Regions from separate parts of the Streptomyces lacaronensis genome, predicted to be linked through region 1. Evidence: riboswitches for the same ligand, from Rfam matches in the RefSeq annotation. Region 1 holds a riboswitch; each other region holds the start of a gene.
What was found. A riboswitch is a leader RNA that binds a small molecule or an ion and turns the genes downstream of it on or off. The one in region 1 is predicted to bind cobalamin.
Positions count from the first base shown of each region.

Region 1 (7,606 bases):
TCGGTGCGGCGGCTGACGCGGTCCGCGCGGAGCCCGGACGCCGCTTCCGGAGTGGCGGCGGACTCCATGCCGGGGGTTTCCGCTGTGGAGTCGGTCATGTCTTCCTCCGGCCGCGGTAGAGCACGGCGACGAAGGCCGGTACGCCGATGAGGGACGTCACCACGCCCACCGGGACCTCCTGGGGGTCGATGACGGTGCGGGCGGCGGTGTCCACCCACACCAGGAAGACGGCCCCGGCCAGTGCGGTGACCGGCAGCAGACGGGCGTGGCCGGAGCCGGTGAGGGCGCGGGTGGCATGCGGGAGGACCAGGCCGACGAAGCCGATGGCCCCGGCGGAGCTGACCAGGGTCGCGGTGAGCAGCGCGGTCGCGCACAGCAGGACGAGCCGGGTACGGGCCACCCGGACACCGAGCGCCGCCGCGGCCTCCTCCCCGAAGGCGAACGCGTCCAGGGTGCGGGCGTGGCCGAGACAGACCACGAGGACGGCGGCCAGGACGCCGGCACACAGCAGTACATCGCCCCATCCGGCGCCGGTGAGCGAGCCGAGGAGCCAGAACAGCACGGCCCGGGTGGTGTCGGCGTCCGCGGAGGTGAGGACGATGAACGAGGTCAGCGCGGAGAACAGCTGCATGGCGGCCACTCCGGACAGCACCACGCGGTCGGTGCTGCCGCCGAGGCTGTGGCTGAGTACCAGCACCAGGCCGAACGACAGCAACGCACCGGTGAACGCGCCCGCCGACAGGGACACGGCCCCGCCGCCCACGCCGAGCACGACCACGGTGACGGCGCCCGTGGAGGCACCCGAGGACACCCCGAGCACGAAGGGATCGGCCAGTGGATTGCGCAGCAGGGACTGCATCACGGCCCCGCAGAGGGCCAGACCCGCCCCGCACACCGCGGCGAGCAGTGTGCGCGGCATGCGCAGGTTCCACACGATGCCATCCCGAAGCGGCGGCAAGGTGCTCTCCCCCAGGCCCAGATGGGCGGTGACCGCCGCCCATACGTCGGCGGTGGAGATGTCGGCCGGGCCGGTGGTCACGGCGAACGCGACCGACGCGAGCAGCGCGGCCGGCCCGCCCGCGACCAGCAGCAGGAGGCGGGTGCTCAGGAGGCGGGTGCTCAGGAGGCGGGTACCCGCGCGGCGGGTGCTCACCTTTCGAGTACTCACTTGGCGAGCCCGAAGTCGCGCAGCCCGGCGGCGACCTGCTCCACCCCTTCGACCGTACGGAGGGACGGGTTCATGGCCTGCCCGCTCAGCAGGATGTACCGCTTCTTCCGCACGGCGGTGAGATCGCGGGTGGCGGCGTTGGTCTCGAGGAAGCGCGTCTTGGCCCTGGCGGTCTCCGCGGTCTGCTGCCTGCGCGTGAGGTCGCCGAGGACGATGACGTCCGGGTCGCGGTCGGCCACGGTCTCCCAGTTGATCTGCGGCCACTCGTCGTGGGTGTCGGAGAAGGCGTTCTCCGCCCCGACGGCCCGGGTGATGGCACCCGGCGCGCCACAGCAGCCGGCGAGGTACGGCGACTGGGAGTTGGCGAACCAGTACATGAGGGAGACACCGGAGGCGTCCACTCCCTCCGTGGCCCTGCGGACGCGCTCCTTCAGCCGCGCGACGAGCCTCTCACCGCGCTCGTCGACACCGAACGCGTGGGCAAGGTCGCTTATTTCGCCGTACACCGCATCAAGCGTGAGGGGCTTGCCGCGGGAGCCGTCGCCACCGCTGTCGGCGTCCCTGCCCGCCGCGCAGTCGGACGGCGAGACATACGTGGGCACGCCCAGCTTCTCGAACTGCTCGCGGGTGGCCACGCCGCCCTTGCCGAGGGTGGAGACGAACGAGGCGGTGACGAAGTCGGGTTCGGCGTCCAGGGACTTCTCGAAGGACGGCGCGTTGTCGGCCAGACGGGGCACCGTGGCATTGGCCTTCTCCAGGCCCTTCATCACCGGGTCGGTCCAGGTGGCGGTGGCTGCCATGCGGTCGGCGAGGCCGAGCGAGAGCAGGATCTCCGTGCTGCCCTGGTTGAGCGACAGGGCCCGCTTCGGGGCGGACTTCAAGGTGACCTTGTGGCCGCAGTTGTCGATCGTGCGCGGATAGCCCGCACCGGCGGGCCTTCCGGCGCCGGCGTCGTCATGGCCGGAGCCACCGCACGCGGTGAGCAGAAGAGCGGGGGCGAGCAGGAACGCCGCGGTACGGCGGGCGGAGCGGAGCACGGGCAGCCTCGGTGGTCGGGGCTCGTACGCGGAGCCTGGCCTACGGACGTCCTCCGCACACCGGGCGCGGAGGTGCCAGCAGGTCTTCGGACTCGGGCTCGTCCGGACGGGGCCCCTTCCCGGTGCTCGTTCGCGACGGCCCCACGGCCGCCGCGGACTCCTCCCAGTGGTGTCACATGCCCCGCCCGTCCCCCTCACCGCTGCGCGTCAGTTCCGGATTCGCACCGGATTCCCTGGCCTCGGATGTGGCACGACTGGCTCCCCGAGACTACCAAGAGCGTCGAGCCGCCACGTCCCACGGTCAGTTCGGCCGCCGACGGGCCCGCTTCACCTCTCGGTCCACGGCCCAGGCGTCGCCGACCGGCCCGAGGTGGCCGAGCTTGTCGGGGTTGACCACCGTGCGGATGGTCTGGATCTGCCCGTCGAGCACATCGAGGGCCAGGGTGTGGAGCACCTTGCCGTCCCGGTCGCGGACGATCGCGCCGGGCTGGCCGTTGACCTCGTGCGGCTCCAACGACACATCGATCCGCAGCAGCCAGGGGAAGACACCGCCCAGCAACCGCGCCACGTTCTCCGCGCCCATGACGGCCCTGGCCAGCTGCGGGGCCTTGCCGCCACCGTCCCCGACCAGCCGCACATCGGCGGCCAGCAGCTTCCGCAGCCCGCCCACGTCGCCGTCCTTCAGCGCGTCGAAGAACCGGGTGGCCAGCTCCTGCCGCTCCTGCCGGTCCGCCGCGAACCGGGGCCGTCCGGCCCGCATGTGGCGCCGCGCCCGCACCAGCAGCTGCCGGCATGCCGTCTCCGACCGTTCCACCGCCGTGGCGATCTCGTCGAATCCGAAGCCGAACACCTCCCGCAGTACGAACACCGCCCGCTCCAGCGGGCTGAGCCGCTCCAGGAGCAGCAGCGCCGCCATCGACACCGAGTCGGCCAGCTCCACCGCCCGGGCCGGATCCTGGTACGGGTCGCTGAGCAGCGGCTCGGGGAACCACGGGCCCACGTATTCCTCCCGTCGCACCCGCGCGGAGCGCAGCACGTCGATCGAGACGCGGGTCACCGTGGCCGACAGATATGCCTTGGTGGACGTGGGCCGGGTGGCCGAGCCGTCGAAGCGCAGCCATGTGTCCTGCACCGCGTCCTCGGCCTCGCTCACACTGCCCAGGATCCGGTAGGCGATCGAGAACAGCAGTGGCCGCAGCTCCTCGAACTCCTCGACCTCGCTCACGCCGATTCCCCCCCTCAACGACCGGCCGGCCGGACTGGCACCGATCAATGGAACTGCCCGACCCGGTAGTCGCCCGCCGGCTGCTGGGTGATGACATTCAACCGGTTCGCCATATTCATGAAGGAGACCAGGATCACCAGGGCGGTGAGCTGCTCCGCGTCGTAGTGCTTGGCGGCGTTCGCCCACACCTCGTCGCCGACGCCACCGGCCGCGTCCGCGACCCGGGTCCCCTCTTCCGCCAGCTCCAGCGCGGCACGCTCGGCGTCGGTGAAGACAGTGGCCTCCCGCCACGCCGCCACCAGGTTGAGCCGCACGGCGGTCTCACCGGCCGCGGCGGCCTCCTTGGTGTGCATGTCGAGGCAGACGGCGCAGCCGTTGATCTGGCTCACGCGCAGCGCCACCAGCTCCTGCGTGGCGGGCGGCAGCGGCGAGTCCTTGACCGCCTTGCCCGCCGCCATGACGGGCTTGAGGACCTTGCCCGCGGTGGGGCTGGCGGAGTAGTTCAGTCGCGCGTCCATGGTGTGCTCCTCCGTGGTTGTCAGTGGCTACACCCCCGAGACGAGGCAGCCCGGTCCCCTGTGACATGGACGGATGTGACCTGCGTCTCCCCGCCACCGGGCCCGCTGAGCCGAACGGGTGACTTCTCTCGCTTTCCTTGTCACCGCCCTGCGATTTTGCGTTGCTGGGGTTCGGGGCGTGGCGGTCCCGCCGTCCGGCGAGATCGCCACCCCCGACCTCACAGCGTCCTCGCCTCGCTGACCTTCACCGGCTGACGCTCCGGCAAAGACCACGTCGCGCCCTCCGGGACCTCCGCCCGGAGGGCACAACAGCGCATCACCTACGGCGTCCATGACCGCTGTGATCCAGACAGTTGTACGCTACGGCTCGGTCCGATCAACCGAATACAACGGGGAGACAGAGTCATCGTGAGCGAGCGCACCGGCAGAATACGTTCCCCTCGTACCTACTCCGCCGTATCGGGGGTGCTCACCGGGACGATCGCCCTCTACATCGCGCTTGTCGCCCTCGGCAACATCACCGACTTCGACTCCAATCAGCAATTCGTCCGCCATGTCCTGGCGATGGACACCACGTTCAAGGACGACGACCTGATGTGGCGGGCCATCAAGTCCACCGCGCTCCAGGACACCGCCTACGTCGCCATCATCGTCTGGGAGAGCGTCGCCGCCCTGGTCCTCCTCGCCGCGACGGCCATGTGGGGCGTGGGACTGCGCGGAGGCAGCGTCCGCCGCGCCCGCCAGGCCAGCACCGTGGGGCTGTTGATGCTGATGCTGCTGTTCGGCGCCGGGTTCATCGCCATCGGTGGCGAGTGGTTCGCCATGTGGCAGTCCAAGCAGTGGAACGGGCTGGAGGCCGCCACCCGCGTCTTCCTGATCTCCGGGATCGTGCTGCTGCTCATTCATCTGCTCGCGACCGAGCGGACCGGGCCCGACTCCACGGACTGACCGGAACTCCACAGGCTCGAAAGCGACAACGGACTCGTCGTCGCCGCGGACTCACACGGGCCGGCGGCTCAGGCAGGCGGCCCCACGGCGGCAGTTCAGGCAGGTGGCAGCGCGGCGGCGGCCGACCCGGCAAGGTCGGTCGCCAGTTCGCAGGGCCGTCCCTTGCGGCCCGCCCCCTTGAGGACGAGGACCACCCGCTCGGTGCCCTTCACCCGGTCGAGGCCCGTGTAGTCACGGTAGACCACCTCGACACGGCAGCTCCCCGGGCCCTCGTCCTCCGGCATAACAATGGCCTGGTGATCGCCGAGCCTGGTCGACCGGGTGTTCTCGTCGCTGGGCAGGTCGCCTTGGTCGAAGCGCAAGTCCACCTCGTACTCGCTGGTGGTGCTCTTCCACTGGCAGTCCCAGCGACCGAATCCGACGTCCGGGTCCCGGGCGTCGATGCCGGGCACCTTCTCCAGCGTCTTGGCGCCCAGAAGCGTGCACGCGTCCTGGTGCGCCAGCGAATTGGACGGGAAGCCCCGGGAACGCCGGGGAATCTCACCACGGTTGAGCACATTGACCGCGAATCGTGTGGCGACATCCGCGGTGTCGCACAGCGGCTCCTTGATCTCCGCAGGCCGTCTCGCGACCGCGGTGATCCGAAGGCTGTTGTCGCGAGCACCGTTCACCGCGATGGCCCGCACGCACTCGTCGCCCTCGGCAGCGTGCTCCACAACGGTGACCCTGCCCTTGGTCTTCCTCGTCACGGCCTCGGGCAGCGAATCGGCGTCGAGCTCCACCCTGACATCCACGACCTCCTCGTCGCGCTCCTTCAGGTTGACGTCGCAGCGATTGAAGTTGCCCTCATCACGCTTCAGTTCGGCCACTTCGTACCGATCGAACACGCCGGCCCTCAGCAAGGCACAGGGATCGGCCGTGCGGGGGTCGCCGATGAAGCCCGCGGCGGCCGTTTTGCCCGGTGCCGGGGTGGCCTTGTCCCCGTCTTCGTCCCCCAGGCTCATCACGATGAACGGAACGGCGATGGCGAGCGCCGTGAAGGCGGCGGCGCCGGCCAGGAGAAAAGGGCGCCGCCGGACCAGCGTCGCCGTGCGGCGCGGCACCCCTCCCGCCGGGACCTCGCTACGCGTCAGGACGTCCGTGTACGGCGTGGTCGACGGGGCCATCGGGAGGACCGGGAACTGGTCCGGGGGCCCCGCGATGTCCGCGAGGGCGGCGAGCGCCTGGGCGGCCGTGGGCCGGGCCCCGGGGTCGCGCTGGAGCATCGCGGTGAGGATGGCTCCGAGCGGCCCGACCTGGGGGCTGATGGCCTCCATCCGGACCGCCCGCCCGGCGCCGCGCATCGGCGGGGTCCCGGTCACCAGCCAGTACATCGTGGCACCGAGCGAGAACACGTCGGACGCACGCTCGGGCGCGCCCCGGAACGCCTCGGGGGCGGCGAAGAACGGGGTGAGGCTGACCGGCCCGTTGGGCGTGATCGTCTCACTGCCGTCCACCCGGTACGCGGCGCCGAAGTCGGTCAGCTTGGCGACCCTGTCGGGGGTGATCACGATATTGCCGGGCTTGACGTCGCAGTGCACGATGCCCTTGTCGTGCAGGGCCGCCAGCGCGGCCGCGATCTGTGCGCCGATATGTGCCGCGAGCTCGGGGGCCATTTTCACCGGGACGTCCAGGCTTCCGCCGGTCACATGCTCCATCACCAGCCAGAACGTGGCGTTCCTGCCCTTGCCCGCGCGGACGGCGTCGTAGAGAGTGACCACGTTCGGGTGGCTGAACTTCGCCAGAGCGCGGGCTTCGGCCAACAGCTCGTCGAAGTCGGCCTGGCTGTTGTCCTCGAGCAGGGCCCGCTTGAGGACGACGGACCGGCCCAGCTCCGTGTCGACGGCGAACCAGACCGCGCCTCTCCCTCCCTCGACGGGCCCCTTGGTGAGCCGGTACTTGCCGACCTTCTCCCCCCGCCGCACGACGACACTCCCCTCCTACGAGACCAGAACCGCTGTCTGCCGTTACCGCACGCGGATCGAACTTACTGCGTACACGGAAAGACACGTACCGGTTGCGGCGTTCGTGAGGGCGGCGCGGGGCTCGGTTCACGCCGGAGGCGCGTGGGACCTGGCCGGTTGAGAAGGGAATTCACCCGCCACTCCAGAAATCTTCACCTTTGTGGAGGTTGCGGTGTTGCGGGAGCACATGCGACGGGGGCAGGCGCCACCGTCACATGCCATCGGCGCGGCGCGTTTGTGTGTCGCGCCGGTGCCGGACCTCCCCGCGACGGGTGGGACCCGGCACCGCGTCCCCCCTGGTCAGGAGTGGGTGACCTTGAGGCTGGATATGTGGACCTCGCCGTAGTTGTCGTCGTCGCAGGGGTCCGAGTTGTCGCAGTTGGCCTGGGTGTAGGCCCCCGCCTTGAAGTAGTTGGTGTCGCCGTCGGAGGAGATCGTAGTCTCACGCTCCCCGTTGTAATAAGCGTCGATCTTCCCGTTCCGCGCCACGAACTTGGCCTCGAACTCGGTGCCCAGCTTGTAGTCGTCGGTGACGAGGTGGTGGTGGGCGTCGTCGCCGTCGGTGATGTAGAGCTTGCTGCCTTCGAGGCGGAAGACCGTGACATCGTCGTCCCCGCCGTGGATCTGGGCGCCGACCAGGTGCGGCTTCTCCTTGGGGAGCGCGGTGAACGCCTCCTTGACCACGAGGGTGTGGGTTCCCTCGCTGG
Region 1 is NZ_JBLHDK010000003.1:10,226,157-10,233,762, reverse strand. Features, by position in the region: gene ACMTAK_RS44300 (ABC transporter ATP-binding protein) at 1-68, opposite strand, end outside; gene ACMTAK_RS44295 (FecCD family ABC transporter permease) at 95-1,108, opposite strand; gene ACMTAK_RS44290 (ABC transporter substrate-binding protein) at 1,165-2,205, opposite strand; cobalamin riboswitch at 2,266-2,479, opposite strand; gene ACMTAK_RS44285 (RNA polymerase sigma-70 factor) at 2,507-3,430, opposite strand; gene ACMTAK_RS44280 (carboxymuconolactone decarboxylase family protein) at 3,475-3,948, opposite strand; gene ACMTAK_RS44275 (DUF2165 domain-containing protein) at 4,357-4,896, shown strand; gene ACMTAK_RS44270 (serine/threonine-protein kinase) at 4,992-6,860, opposite strand; gene ACMTAK_RS44265 (polysaccharide lyase family 7 protein) at 7,200-7,606, opposite strand, start outside.

Region 2 (7,606 bases), 1.6 Mb from region 1:
GTCAGCGGCGCCTCGTTCGGCAGCGGACGGTCGGGGGCCGGTTTCAGCGCAGCGCTGGTGGCGTACCGTCCGGCCGCCACCGCGGCCACGCCGACACTCAGCAGGGTGGTGGCGGCCGCGACCGCCGTTGTTCGCAGACGCATCCCTCCCAGTGTGGTCGGGGAGGCGGCGCCAGGCCAGCGGGCGTGCCCGGCCGGGTGACCGTCCGGCCGGGGCCCGGGGCGGGGCCGAGGACGGGCCGGGGCCGGGACGGGCCGGGCGGGGGCCGGGGACGTGCCGGGGCGGGCTCAGCCCTTCTGGCCGTAGCCGCTCAGCTTCTCGGCGGCGCGCCGCATCTCGTCCGGCGGGATCAGGGAGGGGGTGCGGCCGGGGACGGAGACCGCGGTGAGCCAGACCCGGCACATCCATTCGAGCTGGGCGGTGCGGTCGTACGCCTGGTCCAGGGTGGCGCCGTGGACGACGGTGCCGTGGTTGCGCAGCAGACAGCCGCTGCGGTCGCGCAGCGCCTCGAGCATGGCGTCGGCCAGTTCGTCCGTGCCGTAGAGCGCGTAGGGCGCGACGCGGACCGGGCCGCCGAGGGCCGCGGTCATGTAGTGGATCGCGGGGAGCTCGTCGACGAGCGTGGAGACGGCCGTGGCGTGGACGGCGTGGGTGTGGACCACGGCCTCGGCGTCGGTCTCCCGGTAGACCGCCAGGTGCATGGGCAGCTCGCTGGTGGGCTTCAGCGTGCCGAGGACCTGCCGCCCGTCCAGATCGACGGCGACGGCGTCCCTGGGGCCGAGCCGGTCGTAAGGGACGCCGCTCGGGGTCACCAGGACGGTGTCGCCGACCCGGGCCGAGACATTGCCCGAGGTGCCGACGACCAGGCCGTCGGCGGTGGTCCTGCGGGCCGTACTCACCACCTGCGTCCATGCCTGCCGCAGGGGATGCGTCAGCCGCGGCTGCGGCTGCCGCGTGGATCGCGACTGGGTCACCTGCCCTCACCTCCGGGGCCCGATCCTTCCAGGCGGCCACCGGCCGCGCGGCGGCGGGACCGGAACGGGCACGGCGGGCGACTACGACCGTGCCTCGTGGGCACCCGACTCCGGGCGGTGAACGCAGAGGGGACGGCGGACGCCCGCGAGGCCGGTCCCGGGGCCTGCTCCGGCGGCCCTCGATCCCGGCTCAACTCCCATACGACATGGGAACGTAGGCTGGAATTCACCGGGCTTTAGCGACCCCGCAACCATGTCACCCTGACGCCCTGCTCAGTTCATCTCCCGTTCACCCTGTTTCCTTACGTTTCACCGTGCCACTAACGACCTTCGAACTGATTGACCGGGTGTATGGAACACATCACGCTTCTCATCGGGATCGTGATCGTCACGGCCTTGGTGTTCGACTTCACGAACGGCTTTCACGACACGGCTAACGCCATGGCCACCACCATCTCCACGGGAGCACTCGGGCCCAGGGTGGCGGTGGCGATGTCGGCCGTCCTCAATCTCGTCGGCGCGTTCCTGTCCGTGGAGGTGGCCAAGACCATCTCCGGTGGGATCATCGACGAGGGATCCGGTATCCAGCCAGAAGTGATCTTCGCGGGACTCGTCGGCGCGATCCTGTGGAACCTGGTGACGTGGCTCGCCGGACTCCCCTCCAGCTCCTCGCACGCCCTGTTCGGCGGTCTGATCGGCGCCACCGTGGTCTCCGTGGGCCTGGACGGGGTCAACGGCGACGCGATCGTCATGAAGGTCCTGATCCCCGCCGTCGCCGCGCCGATCGTGGCCGGCATCGCCACGCTGGCCGCCACCCGGCTGACCTACCGGCTCGGCCGCGACCGCTCCCCGGAGGACACCGCGAAGGGCTACCGCGCGGGGCAGATCGCCTCGGCCGCCCTGGTCTCCCTGGCCCACGGCACCAACGACGCCCAGAAGACGATGGGCGTGATCACCCTGGCGCTGGTCACCGGGAACGTGGTGGCGCCCGACTCCGACCCGCCGCTGTGGGTCATCGTCTCGGCGGGCCTGGCCATCGCGCTCGGCACCTACCTGGGCGGCTGGCGCATCATCCGCACCATGGGCAAGGGCATCACCGACATCCAGCCGCCGCAGGGCTTCGCCGCCCAGACCGGCGCCGCCACCGTCATCCTCGCCTCCTCCCACATCGGCTTCGCGCTCTCCACCACCCAGGTCTGCTCGGGCGCCGTGATGGGCGCGGGTGTCGGCCGTAAGGGCGCCGTGGTGCGCTGGTCGACCGCGGGCCGGATGGTGGTCGCCTGGGTGCTGACCCTGCCGGCCGCCGGTCTGGTGGCGGGCGCCGCCGCGCTCCTGGCCGACCAGGGGAACGCGGGAATCACGGCGGTGGCCGTGCTCGCCGTCCTGGCCTGCGGGGCGATCTGGATGCTGTCGCGCCGCAAGCCCGTGGACCACACCAACGTCAACGAGGTCGGCACCCAGGAGCCGGTGGGCGCCGTCACGGCCGCCCTGCGGTCCGTGGCCCCGCCGCCCGCCGGTGCGCCGAGCGCCGCCCCCGAGGACGGCACCTCGGAGAGCACGCCCGAGCAGTCCCCCACCCCCGCCGTCGCGAGCAGCACCACCCGCTAAGGAGCCAGGAAACATGAGCATCGACTGGGCGGCACTCGGTCAGGTCTTCGGCATCAGTCTCGCGGTGACGGTCGCCATGGTGGGCGTCTTCACCCTGGGCATCGTCGGCACCTCCCGTAAGGCGGCGCCGGAGCAGGGCCGCACGGCCGCCGTGCCCGGTGGCACGGTGGGCGCCTCCCCGCTCGCCCGCACCGGCGCGTACGCCTGCTTCGCGGTGTGCGCCGCGGTCGTGGTGTACGGCATCTACCTGATCGTCGCCTGATATCTGATCGTCGCCTGAGGACCCGCTTCCCCGAACGACCCACCGGCCGCCGGATGGTGGCGCTGACCAGCGCCGACCGTCCGGCGGCCGTCCTGTGAGGTGCGGTTGTCTGTGGGGCTCGGCACACTCGGGCGTCATGGGTCATATGCGAGTTGACGGCCATTCGCGGCCCATGGTGGACTTCCCGAGCCAAACGGCGGCAGGAGAGGAAGCCGGTGAGAATCCGGCGCGGTCCCGCCACTGTCACCGGGGAGCACCCTCCCATCGCCTGTATGGGGTCACGGCTCGTCCGTACGGTTCGTCGCGTACGCGGGGCTGGAAGACCGGGAGGGCCGCGGATCCGGGAGCCAGGAGACTCTCACCGCCGGTCACGTCGAACCAGGGCGCGGACCCTGAGTGAGGACATACCGCCATGCCCGGCATCGCCACGCCGCCAGCCCTCCCTGTCCGATTCGGCTCTTCCGGCCCCTCTGGCCCGTCTGGTTCCGCATCGCCGCGCCGAGGCGTGACGGCGGCCTGACGGATGCGTGCCGACCACGCCTCGTTCGCGTGCGGCGCGGCCCTCGGCTTCCTCGGCGACCTCGCCACGGGCGATCCGCGCCGCGGCCATCCGGTGGCCGCGTTCGGGCGCGCCGCCGCGGCCGCCGAGCGCCTGCTGTGGCGCGACCACCGGGGTTACGGGGCCCTGCACACCGCGTTGTGCGCGGGCGGCGCGGCCGCCGGTGCGGCGCTGCTGACCCGCGCTGTACGGGGCCTTGACGGCCGCCGTGGCGCGGAGGTCGCGCTGACCGCCGCCGCCACCTGGGCCGTGCTGGGCGGCACGAGCCTGGGCCGTGAGGCACGGGCCGTCGGCGGAGCGCTGGCCGCCGGGGACCTCGATGTCGCCCGGGAGCGGCTGCCGCATCTGTGCGGCCGCGATCCGCAGGCGCTGGACGGGCCGCAGATCGCCCGCGCGGTCGTCGAATCGGTCGCCGAGAACACCTCCGACGCGGTCGTGGGCGCGCTGATGTGGGGCGCCGTGGGCGGCGTGCCGGGGCTCATAGGTTTCCGCGCCGTCAACACCCTGGACGCCATGGTGGGCCACAAGTCGCCGCGCTACCGGCGGTTCGGCTGGTCGGCGGCCCGGCTGGACGATGTGGCCGGCTGGCCCGGTGCACGCCTTACGGCGGCCCTGGCGACCCTCGCGGGCCCCGATCCGCGCGGTGCGTGGCGCGCCTGGCGGCGCGACGGCCGACGCCATCCGAGCCCCAACGCGGGCCCCGTGGAGGCGTCCTTCGCGGGTGCGCTCGGCGTCCGGCTGGGCGGCACCCTCGCGTACGGCGGCCGGGTCGAACACCGGCCGGTGCTCAACTCCGGCGGGCGGCCGGTGGAGTCGGCCGACATCGAGCGGGCGATACGGCTGTCGCGGCGCGTCGGCGTCCTGGCGCTCGGGGTGTCCATGGCGGCCCGGCCGGTCCTGCGGGCGTTGACGAGGCGGCTCCGGGCCTTGGGAAGGGGCGGCGGATGAGCGGGATACGCGGTAAGGGCGGCACGGACGGTTCCGGGGCGCGCGGCGGGGGGCTGCTCGTCGCGGGCACGACCTCCGACGCGGGCAAAAGCGTGGTGACGGCCGGGATCTGCCGGTGGCTCGCCCGTAAGGGCGTCAGCGTGGCGCCCTTCAAGGCGCAGAACATGTCGCTCAACTCCTTCGTCACGCGGGAGGGGGCGGAGATCGGGCGGGCCCAGGCCATGCAGGCCGCCGCCGCGCGCGTCGAGCCGAGCGCGCTGATGAACCCGGTCCTGCTGAAGCCTGGCAGCGACCGCAGCAGCCAAGTGGTGCTGCTGGGCAGGCCGGTGGGCGAGCTGAGCGCGCGCGGGTACTTCGGCGGGCCCGGAGCCCCCTCGCCGGGCGAAAGGCTCTCCGCGGGGCGTGAGGCGCTGCTGGGGACCGTCACGGAGTGCCTGGAGGAGCTGCGGAGCGCCCATGACGCGGTGATCTGCGAGGGCGCGGGCAGCCCGGCCGAGATCAATCTGCGCCGCACCGACATCGTCAACATGGGGCTGGCGCGCGCCGCCGGGCTTCCGGTCGTGGTGGTCGGGGACATCGACCGCGGTGGCGTCTTCGCGTCCTTCTTCGGCACGACCGCGCTGCTGTCGGCGGCGGACCAACGGCATGTGGCCGCCTACTTGGTGAACAAGTTCCGCGGCGATGTGAGCCTCCTGGAGCCCGGTCTCGAGATGCTGCGCGACCTCACCGGGCGCCCGACCGTCGGGGTACTCCCGTTCGCCCACGGGCTGGGCATCGACGAGGAGGACGGGCTGCGGGTGTCGCTGCGCGGCGCGGTGCGGGAGAGCGTCGTGGCGCCCCCTTACGGCGCGGATGTCCTGCGGATAGCGGTGGCCGCCGTGCCGCTGATGTCCAACTTCACGGACGTGGACGCGCTGGCGGCGGAGCCGGGCGTGATCGTGCGGTTCGTGGACCGGCCCGAGGAGCTGGCCGACGCCGATCTGGTGGTGCTGCCGGGCACCCGGGGCACCGTAAGGGCGCTGGAGTGGCTGCGTGAGCGCGGGCTGGCCGACGCGATCGCCCGGCGGGCCGCCGAGGGCCGTCCGGTGCTGGGCGTCTGCGGCGGCTTCCAGGCGCTCGGGGAGCGCATCGAGGACGAGGTCGAGTCGAAGGCCGGAACGGTCGCCGGGCTCGGGCTGCTGCCGGTGCGGGTGCGGTTCGCGACCGAGAAGACCCTGGCCCGGCCGGTGGGCGAGGCGCTCGGCGAGCGGGTGGAGGGCTACGAGATCCACCACGGGGTCGCCGAGCTGCTGGACGGGGCCGAGGAGCCCTTCCTGGACGGCTGCCGGGTGGGCTCGGTGTGGGGCACGCACTGGCACGGCTCGCTGGAGAGCGACGGCTTCCGGCGGGCGTTTCTGCGGCGGGTGGCCGCCGCGGCGGGCCGGGCGTTCGTCCCCGCGCCGGACACCCGCTTCGGCGAGCTGCGCGAGGAGCAGCTCGACCGCCTCGGCGACCTGATCGAGGAGCACGCCGACACGGACGCGCTGCTGCGGCTCATCGAGGAGGGCGTCCCGGAGGGCCTGCCGTTCGTCCCTCCGGGGGTGCCAGGGGGGACGACATGACGAACCCCCGCCCCCACTCCCGACCGCTGTGTCCACGCACCCCAGGAGGTATCACCGAGTGACCACCACCTATCCCTTCAGCGCGATCGTCGGCATGGACGGCCTGCGGCTCGCCCTGCTTCTCAACGCCGTCTCCCCAGCCGTGGGCGGCGTCCTGGTGCGCGGCGAGAAGGGCACGGCCAAGAGCACCGCCGTAAGAGCGATCGCCTCGCTGCTGCCCGAGGTGGACGTGGTGGCCGGCTGCCGGTTCTCCTGCGATCCGGCCGCGCCCGACCCGTCCTGCCCGGACGGGCCCCATGAGCCGGGCACGGGCGAGGCACGTCCCGCGCGGATGGTCGAACTGCCCGTGGGCGCCTCCGAGGACCGGCTGGTGGGCGCGCTCGACATCGAGCGGGCGCTGTCGGACGGCGTGAAGGCCTTCGAGCCCGGGCTGCTCGCGGACGCCCACCGCGGGGTGCTCTACGTCGACGAGGTCAATCTGCTGCACGACCACCTGATCGACCTGCTGCTCGACGCGGCCGCCATGGGCGCCTCCTACGTGGAGCGCGAGGGGGTGTCCGTACGGCACGCGGCGCGCTTCCTGCTGGTGGGCACCATGAACCCCGAAGAGGGCGAGCTGCGGCCGCAGTTGCTGGACCGCTTCGGTCTCACGGTGGAGGTCGCGGCGTCCCGCGACACCGGGGAGCGGGTCGAGGTGGTGCGGCGGCGGCTGGCGTACGACGAGGACCCCGAGGGGTTCGCGGCGCGCTGGGCGGCGGACGAGGAGGCCCTGCGGGAGCGCATCGCGGCGGCACGCGCCCTGCTGCCACGGGTGGCTCTCGGCGACCGCGCGCTGCGGCAGATCGCGGCGGTGTGCGCCGGGTTCGAGGTGGACGGGATGCGCGCGGACATCGTGACGGCCCGTACGGCGACCGCGCTGGCCGCCTGGGCGGGGCGCACCGATGTCCGGACCGAGGACGTGCGGGGGGCCGCACTGCTGTCGCTCCCCCACCGCCGACGGCGGGCGCCGTTCGACGCGCCGGGGCTGGATGAGGAGAAACTGGACGAAATCCTGCGGCGGTTCGAGGAGGACGACCCGGATCCGGATCCGGATCCGGATCCGGACTCGGACTCGGACTCGGACCCGGGTCCCGGGGACGGGCCGGGCGGCTCCGGGACAGATGACGCGGGCGGCCGGGAAGGCGGACCGCGGGAGGGCGCGGGTGATGGGGCGTGCGAGCAGGCGCCGCCCGCCGAACCCGAGCCGTCCGTCCCCGACCAGCGCACGGGCGAGCACGAGACGGCCGACCGCGAGTCCGACTCCGCCCCGGCCGACCGCGACGGTGGGGCGGGCGAAGCGGACGGCGGTGCGGGCGGGGCCGGAGGGGAGCGGGCGGCCGTGGGCGCCGCCGAACCGTTCCGGACCCGGCGGCTCGACGTCCCCGGCCTGGGCGAGGGTGCGGCAGGGCGTCGCTCGCGCGCCCGCAGCGCGCACGGCCGCACCACCGGAGCGCGCCGTCCGCGGGGCACGCTCGCCGCGCTGCATCTGTCGGCGACCGTCCGGGCGGCCGCCCCGCATCAGCTGGCGCGCGGCCGGCGCGGGCCCGGGCTGCTGGTGCGCCGGGACGATCTGCGCGAGGCGGTGCGCGAGGGCCGGGAGGGCAACCTCGTCCTG
Region 2 is NZ_JBLHDK010000003.1:8,671,237-8,678,842, reverse strand. Features, by position in the region: gene ACMTAK_RS37380 (alpha/beta hydrolase) at 1-143, opposite strand, end outside; gene ACMTAK_RS37375 (class II aldolase/adducin family protein) at 288-974, opposite strand; gene ACMTAK_RS37370 (inorganic phosphate transporter) at 1,326-2,582, shown strand; gene ACMTAK_RS37365 (hypothetical protein) at 2,596-2,844, shown strand; cobalamin riboswitch at 3,004-3,221, shown strand; gene ACMTAK_RS37360 (cobalamin biosynthesis protein) at 3,368-4,351, shown strand; gene ACMTAK_RS37355 (cobyric acid synthase) at 4,348-5,952, shown strand; gene ACMTAK_RS37350 (putative cobaltochelatase) at 6,011-7,606, shown strand, end outside.
Region 2: another riboswitch for cobalamin. It lies ahead of ACMTAK_RS37360 (cobalamin biosynthesis protein); the one in region 1 lies ahead of ACMTAK_RS44290 (ABC transporter substrate-binding protein).

Region 3 (7,606 bases), 5.8 Mb from region 1:
TCGGCATGGAGCTGGGCAGCGCGGCGGTGCGGCTGTCCCCGGAGGGCGAGGCCGAGGTCGTCTGGGGCCGCCGGCTGGACCCGGCCCGGATCGAGGTGCTGTCCATCCCGCTGCCGTCGTCCGGGCGGCGCTGGGGCGAGGTGGTACTGCACGACGGCGTGCCGCACGGTGAGCGGGTGACCTCCGCGGGCCCCGCGTACCCGGTCTTCGACGAGATCGAGCTGTGGGCGCCGTCCCCGGTGCCGACCTGGGTGGTGCTGCTGGAGGCGGCCACCGAGGCAGACCGGGACGCCCTGGAGCGGCTCGCGGCGGACGCGGGTTTCGCGGCCGAGGACTGGTCGTCGTCGGTGCGGCTGCTGTGCCGTTCCTGCTCGGAGAGCCGGATGCCCAGCGACGAGGGCGAGGGCGAGCATCTGGACCCGCACGACCACAGCGAACCGGGCCATCCTGGGCCGCTGGGTCACCGTATGGCGGGCTCGGGCTCGCTGTGGGCGCCCGAGCGCGAATGCGGGATCGCGGCGCCTGGAGGGTTGGTGCGGGGGTTGCTGGACGGGTGGGTCGCCGACAGTCCGGACACGCGTGAGTGGCGGGATCTGGAAGAGGTCTGCTGACCGCCTGGCGGCTGGCGGCTGCCCTGGGTTCTGGGGCGGCCGGCGGTCGTGGCGCCTGCGGCGGGCTTGTCCCCTCCCCGCCGGGCCCCCGTAGCGGCCCGACAGGCCCCGGAAGGCCCCCGAAGGCATGCGTGGAGGCCCGGTCACACCGTGTAAGCACACCGCACCCCGCCGCGCCGTGCCCGTACCCTGTAGGGCGACGCATCATGGTTGAAGGAAGGCGTACGGCGGACGATGTCGCAGCAAGGGACGAAGCAGCGGGTGGACGACGAGTTCATCGTGGACACGGAGGACTGCGAGGAGCGCGAGCGGGCCTTCCGCGAGCGCGGCACCGCCCGCCCGATCACCGTGTACGGCAACCCGGTCCTGCACAAGGAGTGCCGGGACGTGACCGTGTTCGACGAGGAGCTGGCGCGGCTCGTCGACGACATGTTCGCCAGCCAGCGGGCGGCGGAGGGCGTGGGCCTGGCCGCCAACCAGATCGGTGTCGACCTTAAGGTCTTCGTCTACGACTGCATGGACGACGAGGGCGTTCGCCATGTGGGCGTGGTGTGCAACCCGGTGCTGGAGGAGCTGCCCGCCGACCGCCGGATGCTGGACGACTCCAACGAGGGCTGTCTGTCGGTCCCCACGGCCTACGCGGAGCTGGCCCGCCCCGACTACGCGGTGGTGCGCGGCCAGGATCTCGACGGTGAGCCGATCGCGGTGCGCGGCACCGGCTACTTCGCGCGCTGCCTCCAGCACGAGACCGATCACCTCTACGGCTACCTCTACATCGACCGGCTCTCCAAGCGCGACCGTAAGGATGTGCTGAAGCAGATGGCCGAGGGCACCGCCCGCTATGAGACGGTGCCGAACGACTGAGTGTGCCGTACGTCAATAGGGCCGGGCCCCCGGGGCCCGGCCCTATTGACGTCAGAAGTCGTCGTCGAAGGCGACCGACCCCTCGACCGCGACCTGGTACGCCGAGGCGCGCCGCTCGAAGAAGTTGGTCAGCTCCTGGACGTTCTGCAGCTCCATGAAGGAGAACGGGTTCTCCGAGCCGAAGACCGGGGCGAAGCCGAGCCGCTGGAGGCGCTGGTCGGCCACGCACTGCAGATACTCCTGCATCGACGCGGTGTTCATGCCCGGCAGCCCGTCCCCGCACAGATCGCGGGCGAACTGGAGCTCCGCCTCGACGGCCTCCTTCAGCATGTCGGTGACCTGCCGCTGGAGCTCGTCGTCGAAGAGGTCCGGCTCCTCCTCGCGGACGGTGTCCACGACCGAGAAGGCGAACTCCATGTGCATCGACTCGTCGCGGAACACCCAGTTGGTGCCCGTCGCCAGGCCGTGCAGCAGTCCGCGCGAGCGGAGCCAGTACACGTAGGCGAAGGCGCCGTAGAAGAACAGCCCCTCGATGCAGGCCGCGAAGCAGATCAGGTTGAGCAGGAAGCGGCGGCGGTCCTCCTTGGTCTCCAGCCGCTCGATCTTCTCCACCGAGTCCATCCAGCGGAAGCAGAACTCGGCCTTCTCCCGGATGGAGGGGATGTTCTCGACGGCGGCGAAGGCCGCGGCGCGGTCGTCCGGGTCGGGGAGGTAGGTGTCCAGCAGCGTCAGATAGAACTGGACGTGCACCGCCTCCTCGAAGAGCTGCCGCGACAGATACAGCCGCGCCTCGGGGGAGTTGATGTGCTTGTAGAGCGTCAGCACCAGGTTGTTGGCCACGATCGAGTCGCCGGTGGCGAAGAAGGCGACCAGGCGGCCGATGAGGTGCTGCTCACCGGGGGAGAGCTTGGCGAGGTCGGCGACGTCGGAGTGGAGGTCGACCTCCTCCACGGTCCAGGTGTTCTTGATCGCGTCGCGGTAGCGGTCGTAGAACTGCGGGTACCGCATCGGCCGCAGGGTCAGCTCGAACCCGGGGTCCAGCAGGTTCTTGGCGTGGCCCGGCGCGGTGTTCACGGTGGTCATCTCGGATGCGGTGGGCATTACTGGCAGGCCTCGCAGGACTCGGGGTTTTCCAGGGAGCAGGCGATCGTGTCGGCCTCGGCCGGGGCCTGCTGGACGGGGACAGTGGGGGTGGGGGTGGGGGTGGGCGTGGCGGCCGCGGCGGCGCCGCCCCGGGCGCTCTGGGCGATCCGGGTGGCCGGACGCGAGCGCAGGTAGTACGTGGTCTTGATGCCGCGCTTCCAGGCGTACGCGTACATCGAGCTGAGCTTGCCGATGGTCGGCGAGGCCATGAAGAGGTTCAGCGACTGGCTCTGGTCGAGGTACGGGGTGCGGGCCGCCGCCATGTCGATCAGGGCGCGCTGCGGGACCTCCCACGCGGTGCGGTACAGCTCCCGTACGTCCGCGGGCACCCAGGAGAAGTCCTGGACCGAGCCATTGGACTCGCGCAGCGCCTCACGGGTCTGGGCGTCCCAGACGCCCAGCTTCTTGAGGTCGTCCACCAGATAGGAGTTGACCTGGAGGAACTCCCCGCTGAGCGTTTCGCGCTTGAAGAGGTTGGAGACCTGCGGCTCGATGCACTCGTAGACGCCCGCGATGGAGGCGATGGTCGCGGTCGGCGCGATCGCCAGCAGCAGCGAGTTCCGCATCCCGGACTTCGCCATCCGCGCGCGCAGCGCCTGCCAGCGCTCCGGCCAGGTGGCCACCGCGTCCGGGTAGTGGTCCGGGTGCAGCACACCGCGCGCGGTGCGGGTCTCGGCCCAGGCGGGGTGCGGGCCGTGGCGCTCGGCCAGCTCGCAGGACGCCTCGTACGCGGCGAGCATGATGCGCTCGGAGATCCGCGTGGAGAGCGCCGTGGCCTCGGGCGAGTCGAACGGCAGCCGCAGCCGGAAGAAGACGTCCTGGAGCCCCATGAGGCCCAGACCCACCGGGCGCCAGCGGGAGTTGGAGGCCCCGGCCTCCTCCGTGGGGTAGAAGTTGATGTCCACCACACGGTCGAGGAAGGTCACGGCGGTGTGGACGGTGGCGTCCAGGCGCTCCCAGTCCAGCTGCCCGTCCTCGCCCAGGTGCGCGGCGAGGTTGATCGATCCGAGGTTGCACACGGCGGTCTCGCCGTCGTCGGTGACCTCCAGGATCTCGGTGCAGAGGTTGGAGGAGTGGACGACCCTGCCGGGTTCGGCGGTCTGGTTGGCGGTGCGGTTGGCGGCGTCCTTGAACGTCATCCAGCCGTTGCCGGTCTGCGCGAGGGTGCGCATCATCCGGGCGTACAGCTGGCGCGCCGGGACCTGCTTGACGGCCTTCCCCTCGGCCTCGGCCCTGCGGTACGCGGCGTCGAACTCCTCGCCCCACAGGTCCACCAGATCGGGCGCGTCGGCCGGGGAGAACAGCGACCAGTCGGCGTCCGCCTCGACCCGGCGCATGAACTCGTCCGGGATCCAGTGGGCGATGTTGAGGTTGTGGGTGCGGCGGGCGTCCTCGCCGGTGTTGTCCCGCAGCTCCAGGAACTCCTCGAGGTCCGCGTGCCAGGTCTCCAGGTAGACACAGGCCGCGCCCTTGCGCCGGCCGCCCTGGTTGACGGCGGCCACCGAGGCGTCGAGCGTGCGCAGGAACGGCACGATGCCGTTGGAGTGCCCGTTGGTGCCCCGGATCAGCGAACCGCGCGCCCGGATGCGGGAGTAGGACAGGCCGATGCCGCCCGCGTGCTTCGACAGCCGCGCCACCTGGTGGTAGCGGTTGTAGATCGAGTCCAGCTCGTCCAGCGGGGAGTCCAGCAGATAGCAGGACGACATCTGCGGATGCCGGGTGCCGGAGTTGAACAGCGTGGGGGAGCTGGGCAGATACGACAGCGTGCTGGTCAGCCGGTAGAGCTCGGCCACGTCCTCCAGCGCCCGCTCCGAGTGGTCCTCGGCGAGCCCGCAGGCCACGCGCAGCAGGAAGTGCTGCGGGGTCTCGATCACCTGACGGGTGAGGGGGTGGCGCAGCAGATAGCGGCTGTAGAGGGTGCGCAGCCCGAAGTACCCGAAGCGGTTGTCGGCGCCGTCGGCCAGCGCCCGCTCCACCAGCGCGTCCAGCCGCTCGGCGTGGGCGGCGGCGAACTCCGCGGTGGAGTCGGCGAGCAGGCCCTCGCGATGGCCCACCCGGACGGAGGCCGAGAAGGAGACCGCGCCCTGCCCGGCCGCCTCCTCCGTGATGGTCAGCGCCAGCAGCCGCGCCGCGAGCCGCGAGTACTCCGGCTCCTCGGCGATCAGTCCGGCCGCCGCCTCGGTCGCGAGGGCACGCAACTCCGCCTCGTCCGAACCGGGATGACGGCCGCGCAGGGCGGCGGCCGCGACCTTGCCGGGATCGGTGGCGGGCAGATCGGCGGTGAGTCCGGTGAGAGTCCGTAGCAGGGCGGTCCCGGGCGCGTCGTCCGCTGCCTGAGAAGCCGCCTGCGCTGAAACCGGATCGGCGGGCGCGATGGTCACTGAGGTGCTCTCCTTCGCTCGGTCAGGGCCTGTCCGGAGCTGTGATCTGGGCTCAGGGAGCGGGGCGTGGTGCGTGCGATCGCAAGGCGCCGGAAGGCCCTCGTAGCGGAGCTACTAGGGCGTTTCGGCAACCTCCGCGAGCGTGCGTACCACGCCCCGCGAGCCCAGATCACAACTCCGGACAGGCCCTGAGGCCGCCAGGGGTGGTGCGATGGGCGCGTACGGGCATGCCGATGCCGCACTCCTCGTACGCCGGGCACACCACGCAGCGTCCATCGGCCCAACCCTCGGGGCCGGGGGACGTGTTCACAGGGCCGTCGGCAGGTGCTCGGACTCACGGGCACGCCGAAATGAGCGCACACGTACACCGTTGCGGGACAGTTCCGGATTCCCACCGGATTCCCCTGCGGTGACAGCGAGGACGAGCATACATCTTGTGTCGGCCGACGCACGCACCCCCATATCTTGTGTCGGAGCTGCGGAGTTTCGCATGAATGTGCTAATGCGTTCCGAAGGTGGCCCGTGACCTGGGGCGCGGGTCAGGCCATCACCTGGGGCGTGCGGCGCGGGGCGTCACAGCTCCACGGTGAAGGCCAAGAGGGTGAGGTCCGTCCCCGGCAGGGGCCCCCAGTCGCGCTCCGGGGCACGGGTGAAGCCCAGCCGCTCGTACAGGCGGTGGGCGGCGGTCATCGAGTGCTGGCTGCTGATCACTATGCGCCGCAGGCCCAGTGCGCGGGCCCGGTCAAGGCAGGCTCGCACAAGCGCTTCGGCGGCGCCGCGTCGGCGCGATTCGGGGCGGACGGCCAGCATCCGGAACTCGCCCTCGCCGGGGCGGGCCAGCTCCGCGTACGCCCCGCCGTGCACGGCGAACGCCACGGCGCCCAGCACCTCGTCGCTCGCCGCGTCCGCCGCGACCAGCAGCTCGGACTCGGCGGCCCGGCGGCGGGCGTCGCGCAGGGTGGCGAGATAAGGATCACTGTCCCCGAAGTCCAGGAGTCCGTCCCCCAGATACACCTGCGCGGTGAGCTCTCCGATTGCGTCCAGTTCCTCGTCCCGTGCGCGCCTGATCGTGATGTCCATGCCCGCAGTCTGCCGCAGGCCACTGACAGCCGGGTCGCCGGGCGCGGGGTGTGGGGGGTGTGGGGTGTGGGTCCTCGGTGTCACCGGGTGACGGCGGTGATCACTCCGGTGGAGCCCGCGCGCTTGTTGGCGGCGTCGGCTTCCTGGTGGGTGACGTAGCGCCGGACCGTGCCGTCCGGCAGCGTCAGCTCATAGACGACAACGGGTTGAGGCGGCCATTGAGCCGCTGTTCCGCCGCAGTTGCAGGCCATGGTTGCCCTTCCTTTCCCTCGGGTCGTTGTGGGGCGGTGGGTCAGTCCAGCCATCGCGAGGCGACACCGGCCAGGTAGGAGAGCGTCAGGGCGGTGGCCGGGAGGTGGAACCACGCGGTGGTGTGCAGCAAGGAGGCGTAGACGGCGATGGCGGCGGCCACCCATGTGCTGGTGCACCAGCCGCAGTTGACCAGGTAGGAGGCGCGGGAGTCGTCGCCGAAGCGGTCGGCGACCCAGATCCTGAACCCCGCCGCCAGGGTGTCCTTGGTGATGAAGCGGGTGATCCGGCAGGTGGTGCCGAGGGCGAGAAGGAACGCGGCGAGGCTCATCGGATCGTTTCCTCCCCGGGTGGTCATACGGGGGTCGGCACGGCCGATGTCACTGCTGGGTCGGCACTGCCGATGTCACTCATTAGAGGCATGACGGGCGACGCCAAGCCATACCCCTTGGCACGCATTCGCCCGAATAGCCGAGCGCTTGTCATACAAGCTCGGCGCCACGCGCGCCCTCATGCGCCAAACGAGTGATGGACGCCGTGAGGCCTTGAGCGAGGCCGAGGGGCGTGGGTAACTGGGAACGTGGCCGCCGTGGCTGCCCCATACCTCATCGGCCACTCCAGGAGCTGGGCGTCCGCCCATGACTCCGATCTCATCCGCGCACCGCTCCCGCGCCCCGACCGGCCGCCCGTGGCTCATCCGTTGCTCCGGTGCGGCCTGTCCCGGCCGCGCGGTGACGACGAGGCGTTGACCGGCGGTGTGTGCCCACGCCGGTCGGCATGCCGTCGGCGCACATCACCCGAACCCCTCCCCGGGAGGACCGACCATGACCTCGACCGCTCTCGCGACCGCCGCCACCAACGCCGCCGCCGCGGGCTATTGGCCGCCGTCGGGACCGCCGACGCTGCTCGCCGTGGTGCCCGACTCGGGCCCCGCCGCCGGTGGCAACTACGTCCGGCTGTTCGGGCAGAACCTGCGCGGCGTCACCAGCGTGTCCTTCGGCGGCACGCCCGCCACCATCGTCTACCAGGACAACCCCGGCGTTGCCGGCGGTGGTGGCTGGGGTGGCGGTGGCGGCGGCTGGGGTGGCGGAGGTGGCTGGCCCGGAGGCGGCGGCAACCCCGGCTACGACGGCATCGTGGTGATAGCCCCGCCGCACGCGCCCGGTACCGTCCAGATCACCGTCACCACCGCCGCCGGGACCAGCAACGGCCTGCCGTACACCTACGTGGCACCGGCCCCGCCCGCCGCCGTCGCCATCACCCCGACCGTGGGCCCGA
Region 3 is NZ_JBLHDK010000003.1:4,439,220-4,446,825, reverse strand. Features, by position in the region: gene ACMTAK_RS18710 (tetratricopeptide repeat protein) at 1-611, shown strand, start outside; gene def (peptide deformylase) at 846-1,475, shown strand; gene ACMTAK_RS18700 (ribonucleotide-diphosphate reductase subunit beta) at 1,527-2,558, opposite strand; gene ACMTAK_RS18695 (ribonucleoside-diphosphate reductase subunit alpha) at 2,576-4,999, opposite strand; cobalamin riboswitch at 5,302-5,462, opposite strand; gene ACMTAK_RS18690 (GNAT family N-acetyltransferase) at 5,573-6,079, opposite strand; gene ACMTAK_RS18685 (DUF7196 family protein) at 6,160-6,330, opposite strand; gene ACMTAK_RS18680 (hypothetical protein) at 6,372-6,659, opposite strand; gene ACMTAK_RS18675 (IPT/TIG domain-containing protein) at 7,153-7,606, shown strand, end outside.
Region 3: another riboswitch for cobalamin. It lies ahead of ACMTAK_RS18695 (ribonucleoside-diphosphate reductase subunit alpha); the one in region 1 lies ahead of ACMTAK_RS44290 (ABC transporter substrate-binding protein).